Regions from separate parts of the Priestia sp. YIM B13551 genome, predicted to be linked through region 3. Evidence: riboswitches for the same ligand, from Rfam matches in the RefSeq annotation. Region 3 holds a riboswitch; each other region holds the start of a gene.

The links. A riboswitch is a leader RNA that binds a small molecule or an ion and turns the genes downstream of it on or off. The one in region 3 is predicted to bind thiamine pyrophosphate.
Region 1: another riboswitch for thiamine pyrophosphate. It lies ahead of ACFX4N_RS25985 (thiamine phosphate synthase); the one in region 3 lies ahead of thiC (phosphomethylpyrimidine synthase ThiC).
Region 2: another riboswitch for thiamine pyrophosphate. It lies ahead of tenA (thiaminase II); the one in region 3 lies ahead of thiC (phosphomethylpyrimidine synthase ThiC).
Region 4: another riboswitch for thiamine pyrophosphate. It lies ahead of thiT (energy-coupled thiamine transporter ThiT); the one in region 3 lies ahead of thiC (phosphomethylpyrimidine synthase ThiC).

What each region holds. Positions count from the first base shown of each region.
Region 1 is NZ_JBHZOX010000008.1:62,472-64,674, forward strand. Features, by position in the region: gene thiO (glycine oxidase ThiO) at 1-670, opposite strand, end outside; gene ACFX4N_RS25985 (thiamine phosphate synthase) at 654-1,277, opposite strand; TPP riboswitch at 1,399-1,500, opposite strand; gene ACFX4N_RS25990 (hypothetical protein) at 1,663-1,878, opposite strand; gene crcB (fluoride efflux transporter CrcB) at 1,926-2,203, opposite strand, start outside.
Region 2 is NZ_JBHZOX010000001.1:741,504-743,706, forward strand. Features, by position in the region: gene ACFX4N_RS03840 (TspO/MBR family protein) at 27-773, opposite strand; TPP riboswitch at 1,000-1,098, shown strand; gene tenA (thiaminase II) at 1,194-1,883, shown strand; gene ACFX4N_RS03850 (aldehyde dehydrogenase) at 1,912-2,203, opposite strand, start outside.
Region 3 is NZ_JBHZOX010000015.1:27,030-29,232, reverse strand. Features, by position in the region: gene ACFX4N_RS29025 (undecaprenyl-diphosphate phosphatase) at 1-47, opposite strand, end outside; gene ACFX4N_RS29020 (hypothetical protein) at 505-795, shown strand; TPP riboswitch at 877-991, shown strand; gene thiC (phosphomethylpyrimidine synthase ThiC) at 1,105-2,203, shown strand, end outside.
Region 4 is NZ_JBHZOX010000001.1:339,588-341,790, forward strand. Features, by position in the region: gene ACFX4N_RS01785 (amino acid permease) at 1-278, opposite strand, end outside; lysine riboswitch at 381-565, opposite strand; TPP riboswitch at 740-840, shown strand; gene thiT (energy-coupled thiamine transporter ThiT) at 873-1,478, shown strand; gene ACFX4N_RS01795 (ethanolamine ammonia-lyase reactivating factor EutA) at 1,635-2,203, shown strand, end outside.

The sequences.
Region 1 (2,203 bases), on a different contig from region 3:
CCTGACCTACATGTTCAGAAGAAATAAAGCGTTTAGCCCATGAGCCTGCTGCAATAACTACTTTTTCTCCATAAAAAGAGCCTTTGGACGTCTGTACACCTTTTACTGTTTCATTTTCCATAATAAGAGAATGAACGTCACAGTATTCGAATACATCTGCTCCGTGATACAAGGCTCCATGAGCAAGAGCTTGCGTTAACTTAGCCGGAGCTAGCTGGCCGTCTCCCGGTATTGTAATGGCTCCGTATATGTCTGGAGAGAGCCCGGGTTCTAACAAACGCGCTTCTTTTACATCGATCCATCTTACATGTTCATCCCACCGGTGGTGCTGAGCGGCTTTTTTCTTTAATACGTGTGCATCTTCTTCTGTTACAGCGACTTTTAATAAGCCTTTTTGAATGAGCTCTACATCGATGGCCGTTTTTTCTTTTAGTTCCTTCACCAGTTCAGGAAACATGCTTCTGCTCTTAATAGCAAGGTCTAAAAGAGGACCTTCTTCATTAATTTCAGCTTGAGCACCTAAAATACCAGCGGCTGCACTTGAAGCTTCACAACCAATTTGATTGCGTTCAAGAATAGCTACTGACGCTCCTTGTTTTGACAAATGATAAGCGATAGAAGAGCTGATTATACCTCCTCCGATTAACAGTACATCATAATGCTGCTTCATTTTCTCCACCTCCAGATGTCCATATATGAGAATATTGTTTAATCGCTTTGAGGGGATCTTGCGCAAGCATGACACCAGACATCACAGCTATACCGTGTGCTCCTGTTTGAAGCACCTCTTTGGCATTTACAGGTGTAATTCCTCCAATGGCAATAACCGGTATCTGCACAGCGTCTACTACTTCTTTTAGTGCTGCTATCCCTCGACTTTTTAATCCTTTTTTTGAATGTGTTGAATAAATATGTCCGTATAGAATGTAGTGAGCACCATCTTTTTCAGCTTCTAAAGCCTCTTCCACAGAGTGAACTGATTTTCCGACAATAAGAGAAGGAAATGCGTCTATAACAACCGAAACGTCTAAACTATGATAGGCAAGCTGTACGCCTTTTGCTTTTAAAGCATGCGCTACATCAACTCGGTCATTCAAAATAATTTTAGAGCGACAAAATGGCAGGCTTTCTAGTAAACATTGAATCTGCTTTGCCGTTTTCTCTTTTTCTCTAATATGAACGGCGCCCGCAAAAGGCGCGATAGCCGTTAAAATTTTTTGAAGCTCTTCGATTGGCTGCTTATCTGTTGTAATGACATGAAATTTAGGAATATCCACATGATCGAAACCTTTCTATTCAGAATAAAGAGAAATTTCAATCACCTCATCTTGTGTAGAGGGTTTTATTACATACAAAAAACCACTCTACAACGTAGAGTGGTTAGCATGCATCGTTATGTAAACATGATCACCACTTCCCTACGCTGGTCCAAACCAGATCAGGTTCAAAGGGTCCGAAATACATTCGTCTCAGCTTCAAAAAGCTCCCCTAGTGATTGCTATTTATTGATTTTGTTTTCGCACTTAAAATTATAACACAACTAGATGTAAATACAATATCTCTTTATGCTCTTACAGCTCTCTTCTTTTTATAGATGTATCTTTTAAGCTTCTTTAGTAAGTAAGAGGCCCGGCGCACCGCATCATTCTGCTTTTTATATGGTTAGTAATCGGTATAGTCGTCAAATTCTTCTTTGTCTTTTTCCTTTTTCCGATCCCATATAAACAGCAGGAGTAACATAATAAAAGTTAGAATATAAAAACCGTAAAAAATAAATGCCGCGACAACATTTATAAATAAAAATAAAAAACCGATGATCTGACCTGCAACAGCTACAATCAACAAAATGTATTTCCAAACTTCTGCTTTTCTATCCATTCTCTACTTCTCCGTCTTTTTGTTTTTCCCTACTAGAAACGTTCTCTTTACTTAAATAAAAACGTTCCTGCCAGTAAACCGACTGTAAATAAACCAACTGTTCCAAATGCTGAAATCCCCACATACGCCAACATTTTTCGATAAGATTTTTCTCGAATTAACTGTACGGTTTCCACACTGAACGTTGAAAAAGTGGTAAAGGCACCAAAAAACCCAATGCCAATCATTAAAAATATTGAATCATCATAAGCATGACTCGGAACCTTTCCATAATAACTACCGTAAAAAAGACCAAGGCCAAACGCACCGAGCAAGTTTACAAACA
Region 2 (2,203 bases), on a different contig from region 3:
TAGCTTACAAAAGCTAGAGCTTCTTTTTAAAAACGTCTATAGCGTTTAATCAATCCCACAATAATGGCAATTGCTAATAAAACAACTGAAATGATGACAGTAATGACAATTGGCTGATTTCCACTTTGCTTCACTGCAATGGCAATATAAGCCCAAATAAAAACAAGCGGATAAACAGCGTCTCGGTTTTTTAATGTAAACATAATGCCCAGCGCAGCTCCTACCAGCAGCATAATAATCGTCCATGCTAACTCGCTCAGGCCAAGCAAATGCTGTATTCCATTTGCTTGAAATACGACAAACACATTGACAATAGTCGCAACAGAAATCCATCCAAGATAAAGCGAAATCGGCAGACGCATAAACCATGTCGTCATCCGAGAATGCTGAATAATGGAATATACAATCATTAATGTGCCTAGAATAAAGAGCATAACTAAAAGAGATAACTTATAGTAATCGTTTTGGAAAATAAAGATCCACGCACTATTTAACAAACAGTTTAGAAAAAACCAAATGCCGATACGTGCATATATTTCCTTTTGATCTTCTCTTGCAAAAAATTGGCGTATAACCCAAATGGTTAATAATAAATAAATAACGCCCCAGATAGCAAAGGCATAACCCGCTGGTGTAAACAACGTAGGAACTTGCGCAGAAGCTTCTCCCGTTGTTTTGCCTCCTATTGGAATGGCATTTGCTAAATAATTCACAAGCAGTGTAATAGCCAAGCCTACTGTATTTAATACAGCATACAAACGAAATTTCGCCATTTTGTTCTCTCCTTTCTTCTATTTATATGGGAGTGTTTCGGAGACGAAAACGGCTCTTCCCTTCATTAATACCTCTTCTTCCCTAAAAATATGCATTTTTAAACAAAAATGATTAAAAATAGCTTTAAGAAATTTCCTCTTTAAGAAAGAAAAGCGGTTAGCACACAATTTCCCATAACGCTTTCTATTTTTCAGAATATATGGTAAGTTAAACATAGATTAATAGGAAGTCCACTAGGGGTGCCCACCGGCTGAGACAAGTTTTCTTGATCCCTTTGAACCTGATCTGGCTCATACCAGCGTAGGAAAGTGGCAATGTTCAGTTTTTTACTGTCCTTTGCCACTCCGTTTATAAACGGAGTGTTTTTTATTTCCTTTATGTGCTTGTTTGTGACTTCCTCATATTAAAGGAGGATTTTGATGTCATTTTCATCTCAATTAAGACAAGAAGCAAACTATATTTACGAAGCCATTTTTAACCATCCTTTTATTAAAGGAATTGCTGAAGGAAACGTGCCAAAAGAAGCGCTTATTCACTACGTTTCTCAAGATTACGAATACTTAACAGCATTTGTTCGCATTTACGGCGCTGCTTTAACGAAATGCCGCACGCGTACCGAAATGGAAGCCTTTAATGCCGGCATTTCTACGGTATTACATAGTGAAGTACACCCTCACAATAATTTTTGTGAAGTAGCAGGCGTACGTTATGAAGACCTTCACACTGAGACGCTTTCACCGACGGCCAGCCACTACATTAACCATATGACAAGCGTTGCGCATACAGGCAGCTTAGCAGAAATCATTGCAGTGCTTCTTCCATGTCCATGGACGTACGTTGAAATTGGGCAGCGCATTACAGAACAAGTAAATCCATCTCCTTCTCATCCTTTTTATGAATGGATTCAGTTTTATAATAATGAAGAAATGAATGGCACAACACAATGGTTTTGTAACAAGCTCGATGAACTCGCCGAACAAGCGACTGAAGAAGAACGTAACCGTATGAAAGATCACTTCATCAAAAGCTGTGAACTCGAGTATTTATTTTGGGAAATGGCATATATCCAAGAAAAATGGCCGCTTTCTCAGCTTTCACTTTCAAAATAACGAAAAAGCCTCCTATCAGGAGGCTCTTTTATTTCAGTAATTTTTTGATCATTTTCAAGCTTTGTTTTTCCGAAGGATAGCGGAATGACAAATCAAACTTGGTTGTTTGAGACAGCATGCTTTTAAAATGAGTAAATGTCTGAAAGCTGTCTTTTCCATGATATTGACCCGTGCCGCTTTCTCCCACTCCGCCAAACGGTAAATATGGCGTAGCGATATGCATAAGCGTATCGTTTATACAGCCTCCTCCAAATGAAAGACGCTCCGTTATGGCGTTTTGCACATCTTCACTTTCTGTAAATAAGTAAAGAGCTAACGGC
Region 3 (2,203 bases):
AAACCTTCTACAATCCCTAAAATGATTGCTACAATAATTTCCCACATAAAGCTATGTACCTTGCCTTTCTTTCAAATTAATAAGCTTATCGCTTCGTTTTACATGCTCAACTATTTTCCTATTTTGACACTTGCTTTTTTATCATAATTGTTAAAACTATGAAATACAATGTGTATTTGCAAAAAGATAAGAATCTTTAATAATTTGTAATAAAAACCTTACATGCTATAACCAAAAAACACGATATCAGCTTTTATTTATTTTAGAAATTAGTCACTATGTTCGGTATAAATTCCGGGCCCTTAGCTAAAAATGAATCATCTAGACTATTTTTCTTTGGTGTGAAAATACGACTAAATCATTATGTTTTTTCCATCCCCTTTACTGTCATCTATCATTTTAATCAACTAGTGCTTGCTTATACGACATATCCCCTAAGTAATTTGAAACTTTTTTCTCTCTTTTCTCGTATATAGTAGTATCTTTTTTAGGAGGCTTTTTACTATGAATGGAAATGTACGTACAATGAAATGGGTCACTGCTGGGTATGAAGCCTTGCTGGGAATTCCTTTAATTGGCGCGGGGATTGTTATGGGCTTTAGTTATACTCCTCTTTTTATTGGATTTATTCTTCATGCTATCACGCTCATTTTAGCTAATAGACGAGGGTTATCTGCTTATGGAAACATACTAGGGATTGTTACCTCACTGGTTGCTTGGATTCCATTTTTAGGGTTTATTATGCATATTATTACAGCTATTGTGATTGCAATCGATGCTGCTAGACAACGTTAATTGTCTAGCTTTTTTTATTTAAGGGTTGATTTTTTACCGAATGATGGTAAACTTAAGCCGTAAATTGAATAATTTGAATGTTATTTCTACTAGGGGTGTCTGATAGCTCAGACTGAGAGAAGAGTGCAATAAAACTCTTTAACCCTTTGAACCTGATTTGGGTTATACCAGCGGAGGGAAGTAGTCTTGAAAAGAATAGTATATGTTTATTCTTTTTTCGCCTATTCCATCGGGTTCTGTCTATCACAGAACCCGATTTTTTTATGGTTCGGTATAGCTACACTTTATGCGAAACCGGAGGAATATGTAATGTCAAAACAAAATGTATCAGTTTCTATGAAAAAGCCTTTTCCAAACAGTCACAAAGTATATGTCCAAGGATCCAGAGAAGACCTTAAAGTGCCTATGCGTGAAATTCATCAGTCTCCTACTACAGGATCTTTTGGTGAAGAAGAAAATAGTCCCGTACGTGTATACGACACGAGCGGTGTTTATACAGATCCCTGTTATGAAATTAATTTACAAAAAGGATTACCGGCTCTGCGCGAAAAGTGGATTGCAGAACGAAATGATGTAGAAACATATCAAGGCCGTACGGTTCAGCCACAGGATAACGGGTATTATGATGGTGATCCAAGAGATCAGTACGAGCGCTTTATCACTAATCGTTTACCGTTGCGCGCGAAAAAAAATCAAAATGTAACGCAAATGCACTATGCGAAAAAAGGAATCATCACACCCGAAATGGAATTTATCGCTATTCGTGAACAGATGGATCCTGAAGTCGTGCGTGAAGAAGTAGCAAGAGGGCGTGCCATTATCCCTAATAATATCAATCACCCTGAGAGCGAACCGATGATTATCGGCCGCAAATTCCACGTGAAAATTAATGCTAATATCGGAAATTCAGCTATTCGTTCAGCTATTGAAGATGAAGTAGAAAAAATGACATGGGCAACGCGTTGGGGAGCCGATACAATTATGGATTTATCAACAGGAAAGGATATCCACACAACGCGCGAATGGATTATCCGCAACTCGCCTGTTCCTGTAGGGACCGTTCCTATTTACCAAGCGCTTGAAAAAGTAAAAGGCGTAGCAGAAGATCTAACGTGGGAAGCATATCGCGATACATTAATTGAACAAGCAGAACAAGGTGTTGATTACTTTACTATTCACGCAGGTGTTCTTTTACGCTATATTCCTCTGACAGCCAAACGTACGACAGGTATTGTTTCACGCGGAGGATCCATCTTGGCGCAGTGGTGTTTAGCTCATCATGAAGAGAACTTTTTATATACTCGCTTTGAAGAAATCTGTGAAATCTGTAAAGCATACGATATTTCTATTTCGCTTGGCGATGGGCTACGTCCTGGTTCCATTGCAGATGCTAATGATGAGGCACAGT
Region 4 (2,203 bases), on a different contig from region 3:
CCCAGAGCGAAACCAAAGGATGGATCTACAAACCGAGACGCATACGTACTAAACGAACCAGCTTCAGGCATATAAGCTGCGAGCTCCGCCAGGCTGGTCATCAAAAAGTAAACCATGACACCAATAATAGCGTAAGCTAAAAGCGCTCCCCCAGGTCCTGCTGTGTGAATTGCTCCACCACTTGCTAGGAATAAGCCGGTTCCGATGGCTCCTCCTAATGAAATCATCGTTAAGTGGCGAGATTTCAACCCACGTTTTAATTCTTGCTGCTCTTGCATAGATAAATACTCCTTTCGAATGTACGGAAAGAGACGGGATAACATAAAAAAAGCCCGCAGTATATGTGCGCGCTTTTAAATCTGAAAACCGCGTCAACCTTCCGTGAAGATAGCTCTTCACATCACTTGCATGATGTGACAGTTCTGTTCCTGTTCGGAGACAGCCCCAGCTTAAATCAACCGAGAAGTGATCTAAACTTCGGCAATTTTTCCTTTCAAGCAACATCCTCAATGTTCTCTGCATTTCCGTTGCTTTACTATTAAAAACTGCGACCTCTACCTCATCGATTAGGATGAGGGTTTTTTATATTCATTTGACATAAAAGAAGTATATCAAATACTAAAACGATTGTCATTATAAAAAATAGATTCAGAAAATAGAAACATCTTTGAAATCTCTCGAATCTATTTTGTTACATATGGTATAATAAATGTTGTCATAATACTACATAAATATCCGAACGTACCACAGGGGGAGCCGCCGTGCTGAGAGTGAACAAATTGTTCAGACCCTTCGAACCTGTTAGTTAACGCTAGCGTAGGAATGTGGGAATAGTAGCATATATTTGCTTACTCCTGTGTAAACCGTTTGATATGAATGATTCAAAAACAGGAGTGAGAAACGTGAATAAAGCATTACCCTTACAGGCTAAAATTGAAATAGCTATTTTTGCAGCATTAGCACTTCTACTTGATCTTTTGCCTTCCATTAAGATTGCAACGGCTGTGAGTATTTCGTTCTCCATGGTGCCCATTTTTATTATGTGCTTTCGCTGGGGAGTAAAAGGCGGGGCTCTATCTGGTCTATTATGGGGGCTGTTGCAGTTGGCAACAGGAACGGCTTATATTTTAACAGCGCTGCAAACGTTTATTGAATATATTGTGGCTTTTGCTTTTATAGGTTTTGGAGGTGTTTTTTCGCAATCTATTAAAACAAATTTAGCTAACAATAACAGATCAAAAGCTTTTGTTTTGATTGTTTTATCCCTTGTTATCGGCAGCTTCGCACGGTATTTCTGGCACTTTATTGCGGGTATTATTTTCTGGGGATCATACGCGCCAAAGGGCATGTCCGCTCTGTGGTATTCTTTCTCAATGAACGGGATTTCTATGATTGGGTCGTTGCTATCGTGTCTAATCATCCTTTCACTATTAATTCCATCCGCATCAAGAATGATTGTAACTAAATCACACTCATAATAAAAAAGACTAAATCTACCAAGATTTAGTCTTTTTTATTATTTGTCACCTTTGTTTACACAAAAGTGTGTCAGGTTTGATAACATAGTTGGTGAAATATTCAAAAAACTGTTTTATGATAATCACCATATTCAAACGAGATAAGGGATTGATAGCATGCTACAGAAATGGATCACGAGCATAGGTTTAGATATTGGAACAAGCACAACAAAACTGATTGTAAGCAAGCTGCTAGTAGCAAATCAACAAAATCAGTTTACGCTGCCAGGCTGTCAAATTATTGATCGTCGCGTAACGTATGCAAGTTCTATCTATACCACCCCTATGCTAAACGATGTTGAAATCGATGTTCAAAGATTAACGGTACTACTAGAACAAGAGTATAAGAATGCAGGAATCTCCTTAGATCAAGTGGAGGCGGGCGCTGTGATCATTACAGGAGAAACGGCTAGAAAGCAAAATGCAGAAAGTATCGTTCACTATCTAGCCGAACATGCTGGGGATTTTGTTGTTGCAACAGCCGGCGCTGACTTGGAAGGAATATTAGCAGCAAAAGGATCAGGAGCAATCGAACGTTCTGCTGAAACAAATGCAGTAATTGCCAATATTGATGTAGGAGGAGGCACTGCTAACATCGCTTTATGTCAAAATGGAAAAGTGATAGAAACGTTTACACTGCATGTAGGCGGGAGATTAATTCGACTAAATGAAGACGGTCTTGTTAC